One region of the Pseudomonas sp. R3-41 genome, then DNA from elsewhere that is predicted to be linked to it. Evidence: predicted binding sites of a transcription regulator. Region 1 holds the regulator's gene; the other holds the start of a gene.
The links. The regulator sigma-54, encoded in region 1, starts transcription at its own class of promoters, with help from an activator protein. The targets are predictions, from matches to a motif close to ANTGGCATNNANNTTGCTNT.
Positions count from the first base shown of each region.

Region 2: M1D99_RS09265 (circularly permuted type 2 ATP-grasp protein) is a predicted target of sigma-54. The motif match lies at 6,303-6,322, and genes of this name have one in related genera.

Region 1 is NZ_CP096421.1:5,836,606-5,844,117, reverse strand. It holds gene M1D99_RS25305 (ZIP family metal transporter) at 1-855, shown strand, start outside; gene M1D99_RS25300 (HPr family phosphocarrier protein) at 1,025-1,300, opposite strand; gene rapZ (RNase adapter RapZ) at 1,316-2,173, opposite strand; gene ptsN (PTS IIA-like nitrogen regulatory protein PtsN) at 2,176-2,640, opposite strand; gene hpf (ribosome hibernation-promoting factor, HPF/YfiA family) at 2,653-2,961, opposite strand; gene M1D99_RS25280 (RNA polymerase factor sigma-54) at 3,039-4,532, opposite strand; gene lptB (LPS export ABC transporter ATP-binding protein) at 4,697-5,422, opposite strand; gene lptA (lipopolysaccharide transport periplasmic protein LptA) at 5,422-5,967, opposite strand; gene lptC (LPS export ABC transporter periplasmic protein LptC) at 5,954-6,523, opposite strand; gene M1D99_RS25260 (KdsC family phosphatase) at 6,531-7,055, opposite strand; gene M1D99_RS25255 (KpsF/GutQ family sugar-phosphate isomerase) at 7,056-7,512, opposite strand, start outside.
Region 2 is NZ_CP096421.1:2,041,397-2,048,908, reverse strand. It holds gene M1D99_RS09290 (3-hydroxyacyl-CoA dehydrogenase NAD-binding domain-containing protein) at 1-321, opposite strand, end outside; gene M1D99_RS09285 (acetyl-CoA C-acetyltransferase) at 346-1,551, opposite strand; gene M1D99_RS09280 (c-type cytochrome) at 2,163-2,975, shown strand; gene M1D99_RS09275 (transglutaminase family protein) at 3,103-3,906, opposite strand; gene M1D99_RS09270 (alpha-E domain-containing protein) at 3,903-4,853, opposite strand; gene M1D99_RS09265 (circularly permuted type 2 ATP-grasp protein) at 4,863-6,272, opposite strand; gene M1D99_RS09260 (ribonuclease E inhibitor RraB) at 6,684-7,025, opposite strand; gene M1D99_RS09255 (hypothetical protein) at 7,227-7,463, opposite strand.

The DNA of each region.
Region 1 (7,512 bases):
ATGTTCCGCTATGCCTTGGGGTCGCTGTTGCTGTTGGCCGGCATGACGTTGTTGGCGGCCCAGGGCCTGGCGTGGCTGGACCTGGAGCCCAAGCTGTTGCGGGCGCTTCAAGGCGGTGGGTTGTGCGCCTTGGGTACCGCGCTGGGGGCCGTGCCGGTGCTGGTCATTCGACGCATGCCCCAGGCTGTGAGCGATTCGCTGCTAGGCTTCGGGGCCGGGGTAATGCTCGCCGCCACGGCGTTTTCGCTGATCGTGCCGGGCATTGCCGCGGCCGAGCAACTGGGGCTCACGCCTTGGGCCGCCAGCGGTCTTATCTGTTTTGGCATCATGTCGGGGGCGTTCGGGCTGTACCTGGTGGACCGCAAGGTCTCAGCCAGCCCCGAACGGCTGGTCGCAGCGCCAGGACGTCCGGTCATTGCGCCGCGGATCTGGTTGTTCGTGTTCGCCATCATCGCCCACAACATTCCAGAAGGCATGGCGGTGGGCGTGTCCGCAGGCGGCGGCATGCCGGATGCCGACAGCCTGGCAATGGGTATCGCCTTGCAGGATGTCCCCGAAGGGCTGGTGATCGCGCTGGTGCTGGCCGCGGCGGGTATGTCGCGGGTGAAGGCGTTCCTGATTGGCGCCGCGTCCGGGCTGGTCGAACCCGTGTTCGCGCTGTTGTGCGCCTGGTTGGTGAGCCTGGCCGAGATGCTCTTGCCCCTGGGTCTGGCCTTGGCGGCCGGGGCGATGCTGCTGGTGGTGACCCATGAGGTGATTCCCGAATCCCGTCGCAATGGTTACGAGAAATTGGCGAGCCTGGGATTGCTGGTGGGGTTTTGTCTGATGATGGTGTTGGATACGGCGTTGGCCTGATGCAATCCAGGGGCCATGCGTTTGTGCTGTTGTGGCGAGGGAGCTTGCTCCCGCTGGCCTGCGAAGCAGGCCCCGTTGTGTTTTCCTGCTGTGGATTTACGGCTGCTTCGCAGCCGAGCGGGAGCAAGCTCCCTCGCCACAACTAAGCTCGGCTCGAGTCCAGGGGCGGTTATTCGCCTTCGTCAAAGTAGTTGTTGATCAGCGCCACCAGCGCATCCATCGCTTCCTGCGCCTGCTCCCCTTCAGTGCTCAGGTGAATCTTCGTGCCCTTGCCAGCGGCGAGCATCATCATCGCCATGATGCTTTTACCGTCGACGGTGCTCTCGGGCGTACGTCCGACCCTGATGGTGGTATCTGGAAACTTTCCCGCCACACCGACGAATTTTGCCGACGCTCGGGCATGCAAACCCAGCTTGTTGATGATTTCAATTTCCCGAGCAGGCATCGCGATGTGAATCCTTTAGCTGAGGTCGCGGTGGCGAACCTGGACATTCTTCAGGGATTGTTGCAGGAGCTGACCCAGGCGTTCGGTCAGGTAGACGGAGCGGTGATGACCGCCGGTACAGCCGATGGCAATCGTGACGTAGGCGCGATTGCTCGCGGCAAAGCGGGGTAGCCATTTGAGCAGGTAGCTGGAGATGTCCTGGTACATTTCCTCGACGTCCGGCTGTGCGGCCAGGTAGTCGATCACCGGTTGGTCAAGCCCGGACTGCTCGCGCAATTCCGGCTTCCAATAGGGGTTGGGCAGGCAGCGCACATCGAACACCAGGTCGGCGTCCACCGGCATGCCACGCTTGAAACCGAACGACTCCACCAGGAACGCCGTGCCCGGCTCCGGTTGGTTCAGCAGGCGCAGCTTGATCGTGTCACGTAGCTGATACAGGTTCAGGTGCGTGGTGTTGACCTTCAGGTCGGCCAGGTCGGCAATCGGCCCCAGCAGTTGGCTTTCATCCTCGATGGCTTCGGCCAGGGAGCGGTTGGCGTTGCTCAGGGGGTGGCGCCGGCGGGTTTCGGAAAAGCGCTTGAGCAGCGTCTCCTCATCGGCATCCAGGTACAACACATCGCACTGGATATGCCGGCTGCGCACTTCCTCGAGCAGTTCAGGGAAGCGCGACAGGTGGCTCGGCAGATTGCGCGCATCGATGGACACCGCCACCAGCGACTGCGCCAGTTCCGTGTGGATCAGGGCGCGCTCGGCCAGTTCCGGCAGCAGGCCGGCGGGCAGGTTGTCGATGCAATAGTAGCCGCTGTCCTCAAGCACGTTGAGGGCCGTGCTTTTACCGGAGCCGGAGCGGCCACTGACGATGATCATGCGCATGTTTAATGACCGTTCTGCTCGTCCAGGACCACCTGGTACAAAGCTTCGTTACTCGGTGCGCTGCGCAGTTTTTCGCGCACTTCCTTGCGGTCCAGCATGCTGGCAATCTGGCGCAGCAGCTCGAGGTGCGCATCGGTCGCCGCTTCCGGAACCAGCAATACAAACAGCAGGTCGACCGGGGCGCCGTCGATGGCGTCGAAATCTATGGGGGTATCAAGGTGCAACAATGCGCTGATCGGCGCGGCACACCCCTTGAGACGGCAGTGAGGAATGGCGATGCCGTTGCCAAAACCGGTGGAACCGAGTTTTTCACGGGCAACCAGGGCCTCGAAGACGTCCTGCATCACCAGATCAGGCACCTCGCGGTGGATCAGGTTGGCAATTTGTTCGAGGGCTTTCTTTTTACTGCCGCCCGGCGCGTTCACTTGGGAACGGCCGGGGGTCAGGATGGTTTCTAGTCGGATCATGGATTGGGGGGGTTAACGACCGGTAGCGCCCTGGAGGAGGCTCTGGGTCTTTTCCTTATGCTTTTTGAGTTGGCGATCCAGCTTGTCGGTCAGCAGGTCAATCGCGGCATACATGTCTGTGTGCTCTGCGTTGGCAACCACTTCTCCGCCGGGAATATGCAGCGTGGCTTCGATTTTCTGCAGCAGCTTCTCGACGTTCATCGTGACTTGCACGTTGGTGATCTTGTCGAAATGCCTCTCCAATCGGTCGAGTTTTTCGCCGATGTAGGTGCGCAGGGGTTCGGTCACTTCCAGTTGGTGTCCACTGATGTTGACTTGCATACAGCTTCTCCTTCGTTGCCAGTGCATAAAGCGGCAGGCAGAAATGCCTGCCACTGGAACGCTGTGGCGTGGCCTTGTTACATCAACCGCTTGCGCTCGCTCGAAGGCGCGATCCCGAGGGATTCACGGTACTTGGCGACGGTACGGCGGGCCACCTGAATGCCTTGTGCCTCCAGTAAACCAGCGATCTTGCTGTCACTCAACGGCTTTTTCTGATTTTCCGCAGCCACCAGTTTTTTGATGATCGCGCGGATGGCCGTGGACGAGCATTCGCCGCCTTCGGAGGTGCTGACGTGGCTGGAGAAAAAGTATTTCAATTCATAGATGCCCCGGGGGGTATGCATGAATTTCTGGGTGGTCACCCGGGAAATCGTCGATTCGTGCATGCCCACGGCTTCGGCAATGTCATGCAGGACCAACGGTTTCATCGCTTCATCGCCGTACTCCAGGAAGCCGCGCTGATGCTCGACGATCTGGGTGGCAACTTTCATCAATGTTTCGTTGCGGCTTTGCAAGCTCTTGATGAACCAGCGGGCTTCCTGCAGCTGATTGCGCATGAAGGTGTTGTCGGCGCTGGTGTCGGCACGCTTGACGAAGCCAGCGTACTGGGCGTTGACGCGCAGCTTGGGCACCGACTCCTGGTTGAGCTCCACCAGCCAGCGATCATTGTGCTTGCGCACGATCACGTCGGGCACCACGTACTCAGGCTCGGTGGATTCGATCTGCGAGCCGGGGCGCGGGTTGAGGCTCTGCACCAGCTCGATGACCTGGCGCAGCTCATCTTCCTTGAGCTTCATGCGGCGCATCAGTTGGCTGTAGTCGCGACCGCCCAGCAGGTCGATGTAATCGGTGACCAGTCGCTTGGCTTCGGCCAGCCACGGTGTCTTGGCGGACAACTGGCGCAATTGCAGCAACAGGCACTCGCCCAGGTTGCGAGCGCCGATGCCGGCCGGCTCGAACTGCTGGATGCGATGGAGGACGGCTTCGATCTCGTCCAGCTCGATGTCGAGCTCGGGGTCGAAGGCTTCGAGGATCTCCTCGAGGGTCTCGTCCAGGTAGCCCTGGTTGTTGATGCAATCGATCAGGGTCACGGCGATCAGGCGATCGGTGTCGGACATCGGCGCCAGGTTCAGTTGCCACAACAAGTGGCTTTGCAGGCTCTCGCCGGCAGAGGTGCGGGTGGTGAAGTCCCACTCGTCGTCATCGCTGCTTGGCAGGTTGCTGGCGCTGGTCTGGTAGACGTCTTCCCAGGCCGTGTCCACGGGCAGCTCGTTGGGAATGCGTTCGTTCCATTCGCCTTCCTCGAGGTTGTCCACCGTCGGGGCGGCTTCCTGGTAGGACGGTTCCGGGATCTCGGTATTGGTCTTCTGCTCGACGTTGTCGGCCAGCGGATCGGTGTTATCGAAGTCGTCGCCTTCTTCCTGGCGTTCGAGCATCGGATTGGACTCCAGGGCCTCCTGGATTTCCTGTTGCAGGTCCAGGGTCGACAATTGGAGCAGGCGGATGGCCTGTTGCAGCTGCGGTGTCATCGTCAGCTGCTGGCCCATTCTCAAGACTAGCGATGGTTTCATGGCAGGGGCTTAACACCTTATTCGCCGGCGCACATGCGCCATCCACTACAGGGCGCCGAAGCGCCAAACTTAAGCAAATTATATGCCTGAAACTGAAGTGTTTGCCTAGAGCGTCGCCATAATAAAATTAAACGACGCCCCGGCAATTCGCCAGACACGTGTGCTTACAGGCGGAACTCATGGCCCAGGTACACTTCCTTGACCAGGTCGTTGGCCAGGATCGCAGCGGAGTCACCTTCGGCGATCAACTGGCCGTCATTGACAATGTAGGCGGTTTCGCAGATATCCAGCGTCTCGCGCACGTTGTGGTCGGTGATCAGTACGCCGATGCCCTTGGCCTTGAGGTGATGGATGATCTGCTTGATGTCCCCCACCGAGATCGGGTCCACGCCGGCGAACGGTTCGTCGAGCAGGATGAATTTCGGCGCGGTGGCCAGGGCGCGGGCGATTTCCACGCGACGCCGTTCACCACCAGACAGGCTCATGCCCAGGTTGTCGCGAATGTGGCTGATGTGGAATTCCTGTAACAGGCTTTCCAGCTCCTGGCGACGGCCGGCCTTGTCGAGTTCCTTGCGGGTCTCGAGGATCGCCATGATGTTGTCGGCCACCGACAGTTTGCGGAAGATCGACGCTTCTTGCGGCAAATAGCCGATACCGGCCTTCGCGCGGCCGTGCATCGGCTGGTGGCTGACATCCAGGTCGTCGATCAGTACGCGACCCTGATCGGCCTGGACCAGGCCGACGATCATATAGAAGCAAGTAGTCTTGCCCGCGCCATTGGGGCCGAGCAGGCCGACGATCTGGCCGCTGTCGATGGACAGGCTGACATCACGCACGACTTGACGGCTCTTGTAGCTCTTGGCCAAGTGCTGAGCTTTCAGAGTTGCCATTACTGGGCCTTCTGCTCGGTTTTCTTTTTAGGCTGGATCACCATGTCGATCCGCGGACGCTGCTCGGTCACCTTGCTGCCGGTGGCGCGACCGGCGCTGGCGAGTTTCTTGTTGGTGTCGTAGACGATTTTCTCGCCTTGGGTGACGTTGTTGTCCTTGTCGACGACCTTGGCGCGGTCGATCAGGACCACGCGATCCTGGGAGGCGTGATATTGGATGGTAACGCCGTAGCCTTGTACCGGCTTGGTGTCGCCCGCGGTTTGCATCTGCTCGAAATAGGCCAGGTTGCCCACCGAGGTCACCACGTCGATATCGCCGGACTGGGTGCGGGTGATGGTCACGGTGTTGCCGGTGACCTTCATCGAGCCTTGGGTGATGATCACGTCGCCTTTATAGGTGGCGACGCCATTCTTGTCGTCGAGTTGCGCGTCGTCGGCCTGGATGCGGATAGGCTGGTCGCGGTCGGTGGGAAGAGCCCAGGCGCTCGCGCTTCCCAGTGCTGCGCCCAGACTGAGCAAAATAGGGAGGGTTTTAGCGAGCTTCATACTGTCCTCTTACGTTCGATAGCAGGTGTATCCTGCTTTCCTTCAAATACGCCTTCATTCCCGTGCCGGTCGATACACCCCCGGCGCCGTCGATTCTAACGGGTTGCTCGGTCTGCGCATATTCTTGCTGCGGGAATACCGTCATGCGTGTGCTGGTGATGATGGTCGCACGGTTTTTTTCGTCGGTCCGGGCGATGCGTACCGAGTCGATCAGTTCCACTTCGGTGCCACCGGAATTGACTTCGGCGTGCTCGCTCTGCACATGCCAGGGAAAATCGGTGCCGCGGAATATGTTCAAGTCCGGCTTGGTGACCAGCGTAATGTCAGTGGCCTTGACGTGGTCGACCTTGTCGGACGTCATCTCATATTGCACTTTGCCGTCGGGCAGGTACTGCAGGGTGTGGGTGTTGGTCGCGTACCAGTCGATCTTTTCCTCGACTTGGGCCGCAGGCTGGTCGAGAAACCGTTCAGGGCTGATGTTCCAATAGCCCACCGCGGCGAAAATCGCCGCGATACAGGCAAACACCACAACGGTGCGAATCTTTTTGCTCAGCATAAATGGCTCACAGGTACGCGGCGTTGGCCGCTTCGAGACGGCCCTGGGCGCGCAGGATCAGTTCACAGAATTCGCGGGCGGCACCTTCGCCGCCTCGCGCCGTGGTGATTCCGTGGGCGTGCTCGCGCACGAAACTGGCCGCGTTGGCGACGGCCATGCCCAGGCCGACCCGGCGAATCACCGGCAGGTCCGGCAGGTCGTCACCGAGATAGGCCACTTGTTCATAGCTTAGGTTGAGTTGGCCCAAGAGTTCGTCCAGCACCACCAGTTTGTCTTCGCGCCCCTGGTAAAGGTGCGGGATGCCGAGGTTCTTCGCGCGCCGCTCGACCACCGGGGTCTTTCGGCCACTGATGATAGCGGTCTGCACGCCGGCGGCCATCAACATCTTGATGCCTTGGCCGTCGAGGGTGTTGAAGGTCTTGAACTCGCTGCCGTCTTCGAGGAAATACAGGCGACCGTCAGTCAGTACGCCGTCCACATCGAACACGGCCAGCTTGATGGCTTGGCCCCGTTGCAACAGGTCTGTGTTCATTTACATGACTCCCGCGCGCAGCAAATCGTGCATGTTCAGGGCGCCCACCGGACGGTCTTCGCCATCGACGACGACCAGGGCACTGATTTTGTGGTCTTCCATGATTTTCAGGGCCTCGGCGGCGAGCATCTCGGCACGGGCGGTCTTGCCGTGGGGCGTCATGACTTGCTCGATGGTCGCGCTGTGGATGTCGATGGCGCGGTCCAGGGTGCGGCGCAGGTCGCCGTCGGTAAAGATCCCGGCGAGCTTGCCGTCGGCTTCCAGCACTACCGTCATGCCCAGTCCCTTGCGGGTCATCTCCATGAGCGCGTCCTTGAGCAGCGTGCCGCGCACAACCTGTGGCAATGCCTGGCCGGCGTGCATCACGTTTTCGACTTTCAGCAGCAGGCGACGGCCAAGGGCACCACCGGGATGGGAAAAGGCGAAGTCTTCCGCGGTGAAGCCCCGGGCCTCCAGC
Region 2 (7,512 bases), 3.1 Mb from region 1:
GGCCGCCACCACGGGCTTGCCCAGGGTTTCCAAGGCACGCAGTTGCGCCTTGAGTAGCAGGACCATTTCATAAAAAGCCTTGGCCTCGGGCTTGCCGACCTTGACCAGCTCGTTGAGGTCACCACCGGCAAAAAACGTGTGCTTGGCCGAGGTGATGATCACACCGGCAATCGAGTCCTTTTCAGCCTTCAAACGGGCGACGCAAGCGGCCATGGCCTCGCGGTAACGCGCATTCATGGTGTTGGCGCTCTGGCCCGGCATGTCCAGGGTCAGGACGACGATCCGGTCCTGGCCGGTTTCGTAACGGATGGCATCGGTCATGAAAGGTGTTCCTTGAAGTCGGGCTCAGAGGCGTTCGATGACGGTGGCAATGCCCATGCCGCCGCCGACACAGAGGGTCGCCAGGCCATAGCGCAGGCGACGCGCTTCCAACTCGTCGAGCAACGTGCCCAGGATTGCGCAGCCGGTGGCTCCCAAGGGATGTCCCAGGGCGATGGAGCCACCGTTGACGTTGACCTTGGCGGGATCGATGGCCATGTCCCGGATGAATTTGAGCACCACCGAGGCGAAAGCTTCGTTGACTTCGAACAGGTCGATGTCCTCCACCCGCAGCCCGGCCTTGGCCAGGGCCTTGCGGGTGGCCGGTGCCGGGCCGGTGAGCATGATGGTCGGGTCGGTGCTGGTGACGGCCGTGGCGACGATTCGCGCCCGGGGTTGCAGGCCCATGGCGCGCCCCTTGGCTTCGGAACCGATCAACATCAGCGCCGCACCGTCGACGATGCCGGAACTGTTGCCCGGCGTGTGCACATGATTGATTCGCTCGACATGGCTATACACCCGCAGCGCCGTGCCATCGAAGCCCATCTGGCCCATGGCTTCGAAACTCGGCTTGAGCTTGCCCAGGCCGTCGAGCGTGGAGTCGGCGCGGATGAATTCGTCGTGGGCCAGCAGCACGATGCCATTCTGGTCCCGCACGGCCACCAGGGATTTATCGAACGAACCGTCGGCCCGGGCGCGCGCGGCTTTTTGCTGGGAATGCAGTGCGTAACCGTCGACATCCTCGCGGCTGAAGCCTTCCAAGGTGGCGATCAAGTCCGCACCGATGCCCTGGGGAATGAAGTGGCCGTGCAGGTTTGACTGTGGGTCCAGCGCCCACGCACCGCCATCGCTGCCCATGGGCACCCGGGACATGGACTCGACGCCGCCGGCCACCACCAGGTCTTCGAACCCGGAACGCACTTTCATGGCCGCCAGGTTCACCGCTTCCAGGCCCGAGGCGCAAAACCGATTGAGTTGCACGCCGGCCACACTGACATCCCAATCGGCCACCAGCGCAGCCGTCTTGGCGATATCGGCGCCCTGCTCGCCCACCGGCGTCACGCATCCGAGCACGATGTCGTCAACCTGGCTGGTGTCCAGATCCATACGCTGCTGCAAGGCACTGAGCAGGCCGCCCATCAGGTTCACCGGCTTGACGCTGTGCAAGGCACCATCGACCTTACCCTTTCCGCGAGGGGTGCGTAATGCGTCGAAAATCAAAGCTTGGGTCATGACCATCCTCGAAACCACGGGCGTAATGCGATGCCTCAACCATAAGCCCAGCGGCGCCGGATTCAATGACCACAGCGCTCAATGACGTTGACGACCACGCTCAGACGAACGGTAGCGTGCTATCGGGTTAACCGTTTCAGGAGGGCAAGCTGTCTAGCAAAAGGCCCAGCAGGAAGGTGGCAATCCGCCTCATATCATTTTTATAGCCACGAGCTAAAAGCTGATACGAATTGGATCTAAGCCAAGGCGGCCGCGGCCCCTAATGTAATCCTTGTACAAGTAAGTCGTCGGGTTTTGCCGAGGCGCTTGTCGGAACAGGAAGTGCACCACCAGCCGTCATGGATATGCAGGCTGGTTTTTAGGAAATAACAAAAAAGGCGGGTCAGCCATGTTCAAACAATCGAAAGTTCGCCAAGCCGGACTCATTCTCTTTGCCACGACGCTGCTGTTGATTTTGCCGAATATCACCAAGGTGATTGGCTGAAACCCTGCGCGTGGGCACCTGCATCATCCAATGCGTTGTATCGCCAAAAAATGTGATGGGTTCACTGTTCGAGCTGCGATGGCTGTGCCAACCTTCGCGGCTCCCCTCGACATGGAAGGCGACCGATTTGAAAGCTCTCATTGTGTTCGGGGCGTTGCTGCTCAGCTCGCCCCTTTATGCCGCGCAACTGGTGCTGGAGTTGGGCGCGAGCACGCGCACCTGGCAAACCGAAGAACTGCTCAAGCACCCGGATGCGCGGACGGTCCAGATTGCCGAGGACGTTTCCTACAAGAAACCCATGAGTTATCGAGCCGTGCCACTGACTTCACTCCTGACGGGTATCCAGCCGGACGACCATCTGCAAGCCGTTGCCCTGGACGGCTTCGCTGCCGAAATGCCCGCTGCGCCACTCCTCGACAAGAGCGGAGCCCGTGCCTGGCTGGCGATCGAGGACCCGGCCAAGCCTTGGCCGTCGCTGGGGGAAGGCAAGTCCAGCGCCGGGCCTTTTTATCTGGTCTGGACCGATCCGCAGGCGGGTCACATCAGCCCGGAGCAATGGCCCTACGCGGTGGCGAGCATCAAGCGCCTGTCGGCCGTGGCTGAGCGCTTCCCGGCCCTGCTGCCGGCGCCCAACCTGGCCAAGGACGACCCGGTCAATAAAGGTTTCGAGCTGTTTCAGAAAAACTGCCTGGCGTGTCATCGGCTCAATGGCGCCGGCGATGCGCAGTTCGGTCCTGACCTGAACATTCCGTTCAACCCCACCGAATACTTCTCCGGGGATTTCCTCAAGCGCTACATCCGCGACCCGCAAGGCCTGCGACGCTGGCCACAGGGAAAAATGCCCGGGTTCTCCACAGCGGTGCTGCCGGACTCAGAGCTGGATTTGCTGGTGGGTTATTTGAAGCATATGGCGGGACGCAAGCAGCCATCGGCCCCGTGAGATCGCTTTTTTGTGGCGAGGGAGCTTGCTCCCGCTGGGCTGCGTAGCAGCCCTTATAAAGCTTGCGAGCGCTTCGCACTCGAGCGGGAGCAAGCTCCCTCGCCACAGAAGCTCGCTCACTAGATGATCATTGTTGTTGCACCGTGATCACCGGCGCCGCTGTCACCACCAGCTTGGCGCGCATCTGCTCGCAACCGCCGCCGCGGCGCATGCCTCGCACCGGGCAGGCGTCCAGGTAATCCAGGCCCACGGCCAGTTTCAGGTGCCGCTCCGGACGGGCCAGTTGGTTGGTCACGTCAAAGCTGTACCAGGCGTCGTCCAGCCAGGCTTCTGCCCAGGCATGGCTCGCCAGGTGTTCGCTTTCTTCGCTGAACAGATACCCCGACACATAACGCGCCGGCACGCCCAGGCTACGCGCGCAGGCCAGGAAGGCGTGGGTATGGTCCTGGCACACCCCGCTACGACCGGCAAAAGCCTGGGCCGCGCTGGTCTCGATTGCCGTCGTGCCAGGGGTATAGATCATGTGCTGGTTCAGCCCCAGCATCAGGTCGATCAGCGCCGTGCGATCGCGACGCTGCTGGCATTGCTGCGCGGCGAAGGTTCGGAGAGCCTCGTCCGCCTCGGTCAGCCGGGTGAAACGCAGGAACGGCAGCGCCGACTGGCTTTCATGTTCGGCTTCGCGCGACGGATCGATATCCACCTGCCCGCGGGCGCCGATGATCACCGTTTCGTGGGGCTCATCCAGGGTCAGTACGTGCAGGATGTTTCCGAACGGATCCAGTTGCGCCCGCACTGGCCGTGGCAAATCAAGCTGCCAGCTCAGCACGTGCTGGCGTTCGCTGTCGTGGGGCGTCAGGCGCAGATATTGGATGCTGGCGCGAACCTGGTCTTCATAGTGGTAGGCCGTTTCGTGGCTGATCGAGAGTCTCATATGACCTCCAGGTAGGAACTGTGAATGGCATTGCCCAGTTCACGGACCAGTGGGATGAATTCGGTGAGCCAGGCATGCAGGCCCCCGTCGAGGATTTCGTTGATGCCGGTGTAGCGCAGGCGTGCGTCCATTTCCGCCGCCAGCCGTTGTGCCTGCCGGCCGTTGGTGCCCGGCAGGCTGGCGAGGATCTGGTTGATTTCTTCAGTGCAGGCGCGCAGCGAGCGCGGCACGTCGGCGCGCAACAGCAGCAACTCCGCCACATGGCGAGCGCCCGGGGCCTCACGGTAGATCTCGGTGTAGGCCTCGAAGGACGACAAGGCCCGCAACAAGGCGCTCCATTGGTAGTACGCGTGGGCCGTGCCATCGCTGACCGCGTCGGCCTGGTCACCGGCCATTTCGTAGCGCGCATCGAGCAAGCGCAGGGTGTTGTCGGCCCGTTCGATAAAGGTCCCCAGGCGAATGAACCGGAACGCGTCGTTCCGCATGATGGTGCCGTAGGTTGCGCCGCGAAACAGGTGCGAGCGCTCCTTGATCCACTCGCAGAAACGGCTCATGCCGTAGCGATTCAAGCCTTGCTCGGCGATACCGCGAATTTCCAGCCAAGTGGCATTGATGTTTTCCCACATGTCGGCGGTGATTCGCCCACGTACCGCGTGGGCACTGGCTCGCGCGGAGCCCAGGCAACTGTAGATGCTGGCCGGGTTGGCCGCTTCCAGGGCAAAGAAATGCAGCAGGCGCTCGGCGTGCAGATCGCCGTGTCGCTCCCGGTAATCGTCCAGCGTGCCGGTGATCAGCAATGGCATGGCCAGTTCGTGCAGGCCGTCGCCACGCCCGTCCTGGGGCATCAACGACAACGAATAGCTCACGTCGAGCATCCGCGCGAGGTTTTCCGCCCGCTCCAGGTAGCGCGACATCCAGTACAGGTCCGAGGCGGTTCTACTCAGCATGGCAGCTCCTCAATCCTCGACCACCCAAGTGTCCTTGGTACCACCGCCCTGGGATGAGTTCACCACCAGGGAGCCCTCGCGCAGCGCCACCCGTGTCAGCCCGCCAGGGACCACGCGGGTCTCGCGGCCGGCCAGCACGAACGGACGCAAGTCGATGTGGCGCGGGGCGATGCCATTTTCGACAAAGGTCGGGCAGGTCGAGAGCGACAACGTCGGCTGGGCGATGTAGGCGTGCGGCTTGGCCTTGATCCGCTCGCGAAAGGCATCGATCTGCGCCGTGGTCGCGGCTGGCCCCACCAGCATCCCATAACCGCCGGAACCCTGGGTTTCCTTGACCACCAGGTCGGGAAGGTTCGCCAGTACGTGGGAAAGTTCAGCGGGATTACGGCACTGCCAGGTAGGAACGTTCTTCAGGATCGGCTCTTCGTCCAGGTAAAAACGGATCATGTCGGTGACGAACGGGTACACCGATTTGTCGTCTGCTACACCTGTGCCGATGGCATTGGCCAGCACCACGTTGCCGGAACGGTAGGAGGACAACAGACCCGGTACGCCGAGCATCGAATCCGGATTGAAGGCCAGGGGATCGAGGAACGCATCGTCGAGGCGACGGTAGATCACATCAACCGCTTTCGGGCCGTCGGTGGTGCGCATGAACACTTTGTCATCCCGCACGAACAGGTCGGCGCCTTCCACCAATTCCACGCCCATTTCCCGGGCGAGGAACGCGTGCTCGAAGAACGCGCTGTTGAAACGCCCCGGCGTCAGCACCACAACGCTGGGGTCGTCCAGTGGGCTGGAGCTTTTCAGGGTGTCGAGCAGCAGGTTCGGATAATGGTCAATGGGGGCGATGCGCTGGGCGGCGAACAGTTCGGGAAACAGGCGCATCATCATCTTGCGGTCTTCGAGCATGTAGCTGACACCGCTGGGCGTACGAAGATTGTCTTCGAGCACGTAGTACGTACCGTCACCGTCGCGCACCAGATCGACACCGCAAATGTGCGCATAGATGTCACGGTGCAGATCCAGCCCCTGCATCGCAAGTTGGTATTGCTCGTTGGCCAGCACCTGCTCGGCGGGAATGATGCCGGCGCGGATGATCCGTTGTTCGTGGTAGAGGTCGGCCAGGAACATGTTCAGCGCCTTGACCCGCTGGATGCAGCCGCGCTCCACCACCCGCCATTCGCTGGCCGGAATGCTGCGCGGGATCGTGTCGAACGGAATCAGGCGCTCGGTCCCCTGCTCGTCGCCGTACAGCGTGAACGTAATGCCGGCACGATGAAACAACAGGTCGGCTTCGCGCCTGCGTTGCGCCAGCAACTCGTCAGGCGTGTCGGCCAACCAGCGGGCAAACGCCTGGTAGTGCGGCCGGACCTGGCCGTCGGCGTCATACATTTCATCAAAACCGCTGCGGATCATGCCGTACTCCTTGTCACCCTGGCAGCAAGCTTCGCAAGCCCCGTGCCATCGGCATAAACGCTTTATGATCAACGGGTTGGATTCTCCACTTACAGGTCGCGCACTTTTATGGTGCGGCAACCCCCCCCAACCCGCTGCCCCCCGCTTCATTGCGACGCAGGGGCGTCGCTTTCATGAGCATAGTCACGGAAAAACGACGCGGCTTGGTCTCGATACAGTTAGGTACAAAACCTGGAGAAGGATGGTGATGAATCAGCGGGAAAGTGATGTTGGTTTGCGGCCGCCATCGCGAGCAAGCTCGCTCCCACAATGGATTATCGGTGAGCACCCACAGGAATTTATTGGCGGCTCGCAGACATGAAAACGGCCGACACAAAGGTCAGCCGTTGCTGTGGTTGCAGTAAGTGATTGTCAGGCCTGCAAGCGCCGGATCTCTTGCTTGACGCCCCACCCTTCGATCACACCACCCAAAGGTTCGACGACGGCCTCGAAGTCTTGCTCGAAGTCGCCAATATCATCGTAAGTGGCGTACATCACCCGGCTCAGTTCCAATGACCAAGCCCCGTCGTCCCGTGCACTGATCTGCGCGTTCAACGATTCTCCCCGAAAATGACCTGCCGCCCTGCGCGCCCGCTCCTCGTCCGGGAAAATGGCGTAGAACTCGATGGGATGGAATCGGGAAAAATCGAAACCGCCTTCTTTCATGCGGCGCAATACGCTGGTGCTGATGTCTTCTTGATAGGCTGTGCTCATGAAACGTCCTCCTAAAACCGATGGATAGACTTTCCGTCTTCCCGTGCGTGAAGCCCGCAGGCTTCAAGCGATACGGCATCAAATGACCGTCGGGACACAAGCATGTAGCTGACAAGACCGGACCTTGGCGATCCTTTCGCTGATCTCAATTGCAGAGTAGCCGCAAGTGATGGCCACTGCCAAGCGAGACCAGGCAAGGTTTCATGAAATGGGTGTAATGCTGACGATTTCGATACTGTTCTGGGACTTGAGATTCTTGACCGTCGGGTCTTCGGTGCGGTTCTCCAAGTCGTTCATATCCAGCTTGTTGAGCACTGGAAGCAACCTTTCGCGAATCAGTTGGGCAGCCTGCTCCATGGTGGGCTTCTGGTCATAGTCGAACTGCTCGACGGTGGTTTCACCGTGATCGTCAATGAAAGTGATTTCCCACTTTTGCATCAGTGTCTCCTTGATCAATTCAGGGCCGGGCTTACCTCTATCTCGACAT